DNA from 2 places in the Solibacillus isronensis genome. Region 2 is predicted to be linked to the other one. Evidence: riboswitches for the same ligand, from Rfam matches in the RefSeq annotation. Region 2 holds a riboswitch; the other holds the start of a gene.
What was found. Region 2 has a riboswitch for cobalamin ahead of M3166_RS06305 (glutaredoxin family protein). Riboswitches for the same ligand answer to the same signal wherever they lie in the genome.
Positions count from the first base shown of each region.

Region 1 (4,610 bases), 390 kb from region 2:
GTACAGTGTTATGTCACCTGTCAATAAAATGAGCTTAGGTTCCAATATCGAATATATTATTTGTACACAATGCGGTTTTATTATTGAAGGCTATGTCGTAAAGCCTGAGAAATTTAAAGGGACATTTTAATTCGATATCGGGATTACAAATAGAGGGTGGGACATAATCCAAAAATGCAATTTTTCTCTTAGAGAAAAATTGCATTTTTTTGCTGAGCGTAAAAATTGATTTCCATTCCGGGGCGCTTTCCGCGGGCGTGGCCTTACACGAAAGTCTCAGGCGTCAGTGCTCCTGACGCTTCGCTTTCGTCGCAAAATAAATTTCGCTATTCCCGCAGGAAGCTGTGCTTGTAGCGAAAGGCGCAGCCGTCAGCTGGTATTTTAACAGTGCGAAAGGTGATACCGTCAGCACGAACACTCGCCCTCCATTCCAATCAATTTTAAAAAATATCCGTTTCTTAATAAGGTTTTTCTCCTTAGTTTATGAAATTTCTACTTCTGTCCCGGCCTCATTGTATTTTCTACCTGTTTCTAAAGATCACTTCAACCTACTAATTCCGCTTTTACAAAATAATATGCTTTTTGAATTTCCTTTTCATCCGCTGGGTATGACGTCATCAACTCATCACGTAACTCTTTAAGGCTTTTTGTATTACTTTCTGTAAAGCCATTCATTACAGCCGTCAAAAACACGGGGTTGTAATTTCTTTTCATTTGACTCATAGTATCCGCCCCTTCATTAATTCAACAGTTTTAGTCGCTCTTTTGCGGCCACCATATTTTTCAATGATGCAATCGTCTCTTGCTCCGTGCGAGTTTTCAGTCCACAATCGGGATTGATCCAAAATTGTTCTTTTTCGATCACTTCTTTACTTTCTCCGATAATAACGGCCATTTCTTCCACTGTTGGTATACGGGGGCTATGAATGTCATATACACCTAAACCGATGCCCAGTCTGTACGGTGTCTCTTTTAGTATTTTTACCAGTTCTCCGTGGCTTCGTGATGTCTCAATCGAAATCACATCCGCGTCCAATGATTCAATTACATCAATAAAGTCATTAAATTCACAATAACACATATGTGTATGAATCTGGGTCGTATTCCGCACACCGCTTGTCGCTAATTTAAATGCATTTACACTAGATTCGATATAAGCCCGATGTTGATTTTTACGGATCGGCAGCCCTTCTTTTAATGCAGGCTCATCAACTTGAATAATATTGATTCCTGCTTTTTCAAGCGCATATACTTCTTCCCTTAATGCCAGGGCGATTTGATAAGCAACTTCCGAGCGGTCCAAATCATTTCGCACAAATGACCAGTTCAATATTGTAACGGGTCCTGTCAGCATCCCTTTGACCGGCTTATCCGTAAGTGATTGTGCGGCACTTACTTCCCTTACCGTCATCGGTTCCGTCCATTCAACATCTCCGTAAATAATAGGCGGTTTAACACAACGTGAACCATAAGAAACAACCCAGCCATTATTCGTAAACGCAAAGCCATCCAATTTTTCACCAAAAAATTCGACCATATCTGTACGTTCAAATTCTCCATGAACAAAAACATCAAGACCAAGCTGCTCCTGAATCGCAATCCATCGTGCTGTTTCGTTTGCATTAAATGCTTCGTACTCCGCTGTTGTAATTTCCCCTTTACGCCACAAACTGCGATTTTTCTTAACTTCAGCCGATTGCGGGAAACTCCCGATTGTTGTTGTCGGGTAATCCGGCAACTGTAAAAAGGCACGTTGCAGTTTACTGCGCTTGTTGTAGTTATCTGCTCGTTTAAAAGCTTCCTGTGTTAGTGCGTTCACCTTGTCAAGTACAGCTTGTTTCCGTCTTGATTTATGCTGCGCCAATGTGCGGATTGCTTTTTGACTTTCTAAAATTGCATGTTGATAAGGACCTTCCAACTGAAGTATTTTTCCTTTAATCATTTGCAGTTCCTTTATTTTTTCATTGGCGAATGCTAAGGCGTTTTGCAGCTCAGGTACAACCCCTTTTTCTCCTGCTGTTGTAACAGGCACATGCTGGAGGCTGCACGATGTTTGTAGATGGATAGGTGAATATGGTACGTAGGAACGAATTTCCGCTACTAGTGCCAACTGCTTCTGCAATTCGGCTCTCCATATGTCACGTCCATTAATAATTCCTGCATATAGAACTTTATCTTTTGGGAAAGTAAATTTTTTTAACGATGCTATATTTTCAATTTTCCCATGAACAAAGTCCAGTCCAAAGCCATCGACTGGCAAATTAATCATTGTTTCATAGTCGGATAACGCTTCAAAATAAGATGTGCAGATCGTTTCAACTGTAAGTCCTTTTAATACTTGATGATAGAAATGCTGAACTAATGCAATATCTTCGGAAGTAAGGTCTTTTGTAAGGCTTGGTTCTTCAAGCTGGATTGTCGTTGCACCACTTGCTTCTAACGACTGAAGCAACTCTTTATACACAATCACCAGCTGCTGAATATAGTGTTGTTTTTGTTCTTGGCCAACACCTTTTGTCAGTTTATAAAATGTAAATGGACCAATAATTGTCACACGAGGGGACATGCCGAATGCTTCGATTGCCTCCTGGATATATTGCGCGTAAACATTGTGCTGCAATGCGAGTTGTTGTCCCTCATATTCCGGTACAATATAGTGATAATTCGTGTTGAACCATTTCGTCATTTCACATGCCACCACATTTTCAGCTCCACGGGCCATTGCAAAGTATGCCGTAAAATTATGCTGCAAAGAAAGATAATCATAACGCGATGGAACCATATTGAACATTACAGCCATGTCCAGCATACGGTCATAGTATGTAAAATCACCTACTGTTAAAATATCCAGCCCTAAAGCTTTTTGTTGATATAGCTGAGCAAGGCGTAAGTTTTTCATTTCCTGTTCATAGCATTGCAAAGTCAGTTGTTCTTTCCAAAATGCCTCTGTCACACGTTTCCATTCACGATTTTGTCCAATATACGGGTAACCAATTACTGCTGTTTTCATAAACAATTCCTCCTTAAATTTGTTACATAAAAACCAAAACCCCTCTTTCTAAGTGAAAGAGGGGTGTGAATGTTTAAGAGATTGACAAAAGAAACCTTTGTAAACTCAAAGGTTGTTGTCTCACTATCGCACAAAATCACCACCTATTTCCACGTAGGTATTGGCGTGTACTAGTTTCCGGCAGGTCTCCTGGCTCATCATCAACGTTCTTGTGATCCTTCCCATCAATAGACAGTGGTTGAATATCACGAACTCCGATTTACAGTTGCGGGACAGCACCAGACTTTCACTGGTTTCCCTTTTCAGCTTGTTCTCACAAGCACCGTAACTTACACAGTATGTAATTTTGTATACTATATCACAGAATTTGAGTTTTGAAAATTCTTTTTATTTATTGCTTTATCAATATACGGGTTGAAACAATTTGGGTTGATGCATTGTGCTTTTTATTAGAAGGAATTTATTTATTTTAGCACTTTTGCAGGTGATATTAGAAAAGTTGGCGTGCTTATTTGCTAATCAAGAACTGATATTAGCATATCAAGCATATCCAGTTCCTTTGTTAGAAGATCCGCAACTTATTAGAAAATTTGTAGTTTTATTAGCACAATTTCAATTTTATTAGAAAAGCCCTCACTCCACAAAAAAACTTGCTTAAAAAGCAGCTACACTTTTTTCGCAAGTTAATCTTACATTTCACTATTGTTTTAGACGCTCGTCAATGAGTGCCTCCATATCACTAGCAATCGTTTCATATGGAACACCATCTTCTCCTGTGCCATAACCTGAATAGTTTTTCACGGCAATTCCTTTTTCATCCACTAGGAAAAATGTATCAGCGTGGATAACTTGGTCGTTTCCTTCAATTGACTGAACAGGTGTTTTAAATGAGTTTCTGCCAAACTGCTCGATAAATTTTTGATCGTACCCTGTCAGCATATGCCATTTTGATTCATCTACCGGTTTATGGCGCGATAAATATTCTGTTAAACGCTCCGGTGTGTCGTAGTCCGGATCTACTGAAAACGCGACAATTTTATAATTTTCCAGCCCTTTTTTCTCAAGGTGGTCTTGTACTCGGGTCATATTCATTGTCATTGGCGAGCAAATGGTTGTACAGCTTGTGAAGATGAACATTGCCAGCCATGGTTCCCCTTTTAGGCTTTCCAGTGTCACCTCTTTGTTACGGTGATCGGTCATCGTAAACCCGCTAATTTCAAAGTTGGTCGTCGGTTTAAACTGATAATTGCTGCATGCAGTGAGAACTGTTGCTGCCAAGAGCATAAGTGCGAATACTATTTTTTTCGTTTTCATTTCTCTCTCTCCACTCTTTGAACATTACTCTCATCTTACCCAATATTTAGTATATTCTCAATAGTTATCGGAAGAAAGGAAGTGTGTCAACATTGTGAAGAGTTTTTCATGCTCTGTCTGCAGGATGATGTAATGATACGAGTGCTGTATGAATCGCTTCAAGTTTTGTTTCTATCCGATACAGTAAATAAAAAGATATAAAGATTGGAAATGTTACTTCTTGAAGAATTGCTATCCACTGTTCCATTAAAATCCCTCCTTTTTTCATTTGAAAAGGCCGGCAAAG
Region 1 is NZ_JAMBOC010000001.1:837,007-841,616, reverse strand. It holds gene M3166_RS04340 (transcription initiation factor TFIIIB) at 1-130, shown strand, start outside; gene M3166_RS19325 (hypothetical protein) at 284-418, opposite strand; gene M3166_RS04335 (hypothetical protein) at 544-723, opposite strand; gene metE (5-methyltetrahydropteroyltriglutamate--homocysteine S-methyltransferase) at 740-3,010, opposite strand; cobalamin riboswitch at 3,173-3,352, opposite strand; gene M3166_RS04325 (SCO family protein) at 3,710-4,324, opposite strand; gene M3166_RS04320 (YvrJ family protein) at 4,431-4,571, opposite strand.
Region 1: it holds a riboswitch for cobalamin, as region 2 does, so the genes downstream of both, metE (5-methyltetrahydropteroyltriglutamate--homocysteine S-methyltransferase) here and M3166_RS06305 (glutaredoxin family protein) in region 2, are expected to answer to the same signal.

Region 2 (4,610 bases):
CACAAATTGGCCATAGCGTTTTAATTTTAAAATTTAAATGTATCATCAGTTATAGGGGCCACTTTAGCAACCGCATAAGTCGCTCCTTTTTGACTGAAGAAATCATAGGTTGACCCAGTATTGGAGATCCCGTTCATCACAATAGGGTTCACTTCCTCGTCAGGGAACATCGTATCGAGCCCCAAGTTCATAAGCGCTTTATTCGCATTGTAGCGCACGTATTTTTTCACTTCCGGGGAAAGGCCCGTTTCTGCATATAAATCATCCGTATACTTCATTTCATTTTGATACAAATCAAGTAAATATTCATAGCCCCACAAAGTAAGCTCCTGCTGTTTTTCCGCTGTGAACGTTTTAAAAATATTCTGGGCGAAAAAGCCGACTGCTACTCCGTGGATTGATTCGTCACGCAAGATTAAACTAATCACTTCCGCACTGTTTCGCAGTACGCCCTGTCCTCCTAAATAAAGAGGGTAGAAGAAGCCGGAATAAAATAAGAAGCTTTCCAGCATTACTGAAGCGAACATTGCTTTCCATAAGCTTTCCGGGTCGTCTTCTTTTATAGCAGTGTATACTTCACCAATGCGGTTTGCCTTATATTGAAGAAACTCATTTTTTTGCACCCATTCGAACACTTCGTCGATTTCCGTGTTTGTGCATAATGTTGTAAAAATATACGAATAAGACTTTGCATGGATTGCTTCAAACGATCCGAAAACCGTTAATACCGCTTTCTCCTGAAAATCGGGCGTGTACTTGGCAATTTCATTCATGCCGATGTTCGTTTGTACCGTATCAAGCAAAGTTAGGCCGCCGAACACTTTTTTGTATGTATCCTGGTGCTCGAATTCCTTCCATTGTTTGACGTCTTTACTGACTGCAATTTCTTCGGGGAACCATATTTGTTTCCATTGCTGGTCCCAAAAAATACGAGCGAGTTCACTCGTCGGGGTATTCCAGTTGACCGCTTTATACGTTAAATTTGACATGCGACACACTCCTCAATTGTAAGTAAACGCTGGCGTACGTAATAAACGGTTTTAATGCCCTTCGTCCACGCATAAATATAAGCTTTTGCCAATTGTTCTGTGTTCCACTGGTCCGTCACGTATAGTGTCATGGAAATCCCCTGGTCGACATGCTTTTGCGCGGCTGCGTAAAGGTCGATCAGTTCATACGGGTTTACTTCATAGGCTTCGGTATAAAGTTCTTGGTTATCATTCGTTAAAAACGGCATCGGATAAATTGTTCGACTATCCGCATAGTCACGTACTTCCACACGTTCCGTAACAGGGGAGATGGAAGCCGTACAGCTGCGGATGTAGGAAATAGAGCCAGTTGGAGCAATCGCAAGTCTGTATGAGTGGAACAAGCCATGCTTCAGTACGTCAGACTTTAGCTGTTCCCACATATTCCGAGTAATAATCGGTGTACCCCCAAGTGCTTTAATCACTTCTGGTGCAAGTTCTTTATCTTCTTTGTTTATATAGGTTTCAAAATAAACCCCGCTCGCATAATCACTTTCCTCAAATCGATAAAACGTTTCGTTCTTCTCCTTCGCGATTTCCATTGATGCTTTTAACGAGTAATAGTTCAGTGCTTCCATAAACGCATCGATAAATTCAATCGACTCTTTGGAACCATAACGGATTCCGCTTTGTACAAGGTGTCCATGCAAGTTCATAACACCCAATCCGACAGAGTGCATCACTTTGTTGGCTTTGGATACAGAAGGGACATTGACGATATCGGTCATCGTAGAAACATTCGTTAAAAGACGCATTGCCGTATCGACAAGCTGTCCGAAGTCCTGAACTTTCGTTGCTTCGTGAATGTCGATTGAACCTAAGTTACAAGAAACATCGAGGCCGTATTCATTCGGCTCGTTTTGATCGGTAACAACGCTTGTTTGTTGATACTGAAGAATTTCGGTGCATAGATTCGACATCTTCACACGCCCGATTTCCTTTAATGGGTGGATGTTATTGACATTATCATCGAATATTTCGAACGGGTAACCCGATTCAAATTGCGCCTTTTTAATTTCCGTATACAATTTACGGGCGTTTAAACGTTTCAGTTTACGGATGTTTGGATTATCCAAAAATTCGTAGTACATTTCCGTAATCGAAATTTCCGACATGCGTTTGCCGTATTCTTTGAAAATATCATAAGAACTAAACAATACGATATCTTTATCGCGGCGCATTAATTCAAAGAAAATATCGGGAAGAATAATCCCTGTAGATAATGTAGCTAATCGGATTTTATCGTCGGCATTTGGTTTCTTGGAAGAGATAAACGCTTCAATATCACCGTGAAAAACATTTAGATAGACGACTCCGGAACCATTTCTTTGGCCAAGCTGATTCGAATACGAGAACGAATTTTCCAGCAGTTTCGCAACAGGCATAACCCCGCTCGCACGGTTTAAAATTCCTTTAATCGGATCTCCTAACGGACGCAGATCGGTCAAGTTTACCCCGACACCGCCGCCTAAGCGGGAAAGTTCAAGACAATAGCCGATATTCTCAGCGATTGAGTTCATCGTATCGTCCATCGTTAGTTTAAAACATGAGACTAGCTCACCGCGCGCTTTTTTCCCGCTGTTTAGGGCAGTTGGGGTTGCCGGCTGGTAGGCAGTCATTACCGCTTCGATGGCCTTTTCAGCCAATGCTTCATCGCCTTGTGCTAAATACAGGGCGATAATGACGATTCGGTCTTCATACTTTTCCAGAATTTCTTTTCCATCCCGGCTTTTCATCGCATAGCTTTCGTAGAACTTCGAAGCACTCATGAATGAAGGAAACCGGAACTTGTAGGAATAGGCTTTTTTGTACATTTGTTTAATAAAGTCCATCGAGTACAATTCCAAAAACTCTTTTTCGTAATAGCCTTCATCGACTAAATAACGCACTTTTTCCTCGATATCGATAAAGTAGCGTAAACGGACATTCACGTCTTCCAGGAAATAGCGGCGTGTTGCTTCTTTGTCTTTCGCCAGATCCAATTCACCGGTAGCACGGTAACGGTTTAGAATATCGTTATTTAATTTTAAATATTGTTTCATATCGATGCCTCTTTCCATATGGAGTAGTAGTAATCTGTAATCGCTTCATAATTCGCCGGAGTTCCTCGCATTTCCACTTTTTCGATTAACGGAATTCCGTATTGTGCAGCTAAAAGGTCACCTGCACGGCCGAAAAAAGCATGACCAAAATTACGGTTTCCGCTTACGATAATTCCTTTGCATAGATCAAAGTTCGCAGTCATGAACTGGTCGACGATAGGGGGAACAGAGCCTAATCCATCCGTATACGTAAATAGAAGATACGGTTCATCCATTTTCTCTACTTCCGCCAGATCCTTTGCGGGCAAGCCGAGTTTTTGCACAATGGATCGTACATTACCAGTTCGTGAAGCAAATATGATCATGCGGTCATTTCAGAAATGCGATCGATAATTGACGTCGGCTCTGCGATAAATTCACCGTTGATTTCAAATAACGGCACAGACAAAAAACCTGCATCGAGTACTATTTGTTTTGCGCTCTCATCATGGTCAATATTAATAACCTCGACCTCCAAGTTGGCAGCATCGAGCTCCGATTTTACCCATAGGCATTTTGGACAAATTGTTTTCGTATAAAGTTTCATAATAGAACCCCTCGCTATTTAAATATTACTAGTAATTGTGGTGCACATGTCATGGGGGAACATACAGAAAAAACAAAAAAAGCTATCCCGGAAAACAGGATAGCTTGAAATGGAAACGAGTAAAAGAGCGCCTCCATTTCCTATTCCCCGAAGAAATGTACGTAGTTTTAACGCGGCAGGTCTCCTGGCTTTGCTTCATCCGTCAGACATACCTTCCCATGCATTGCACAGTGGTCTATTCGTCTTCAGTCAGCATTTACAGTTGCGGGGACAGCGTTGGATTCACACCAAACTTCCCTTTTAAACTACATTTAGTAGTACCGTGATAAAAAAACACAATATATAGTTGAATTGAGTATAAGCTTTAACAACATAAAAGTAAAGAGCCTAAAGAAAGATAACATAAATCCATTAAGAATTCTAGAAAACTCCCTATTGAAAATAAAGAAAAAATATGGTTTTGTTATAACTGCATGTAAATAGATTTTATAAATGAGAAAGTTGGTTGAATATGTCGATTCAATTAAAAATTAAGAAAACCCACCCGGAAGCCGTATTGCCGAAACAGGCACGTGAAGGGGATGCGGGGATGGATTTAAGTGCGGTTGAAGAAAAAGTTTTACTGCCTGGGGAATACGGATTAATTAAAACCGGTCTTCAAATCGAACTGCCGGAAGGAACAGAAGCGCAAGTACGTTCTCGAAGCGGATTGGCATTGAAACATGGAATTACGGTGTTAAATAGTCCAGGTACGATTGATGCAGGCTATCGCGGTGAAATCGGGGTTATTCTAATTAATCATGGAAAAGAACCGTTTACGATTGAAAAGGGGATGCGCATTGCCCAGCTAGTCGTTCAATATGTCCCGCAAGTCTTCATTGAAGAAACGGACGAACTGTCGGATTCGGAGCGCGGTGATAAGGGTTTTGGATCGAGTGGAGTGAAATAATGAAA
Region 2 is NZ_JAMBOC010000001.1:1,223,442-1,228,051, reverse strand. It holds gene nrdF (class 1b ribonucleoside-diphosphate reductase subunit beta) at 27-989, opposite strand; gene nrdE (class 1b ribonucleoside-diphosphate reductase subunit alpha) at 977-3,070, opposite strand; gene M3166_RS06310 (ribonucleotide reductase stimulatory protein) at 3,067-3,393, opposite strand; gene M3166_RS06305 (glutaredoxin family protein) at 3,432-3,656, opposite strand; cobalamin riboswitch at 3,814-3,996, opposite strand; gene dut (dUTP diphosphatase) at 4,168-4,605, shown strand.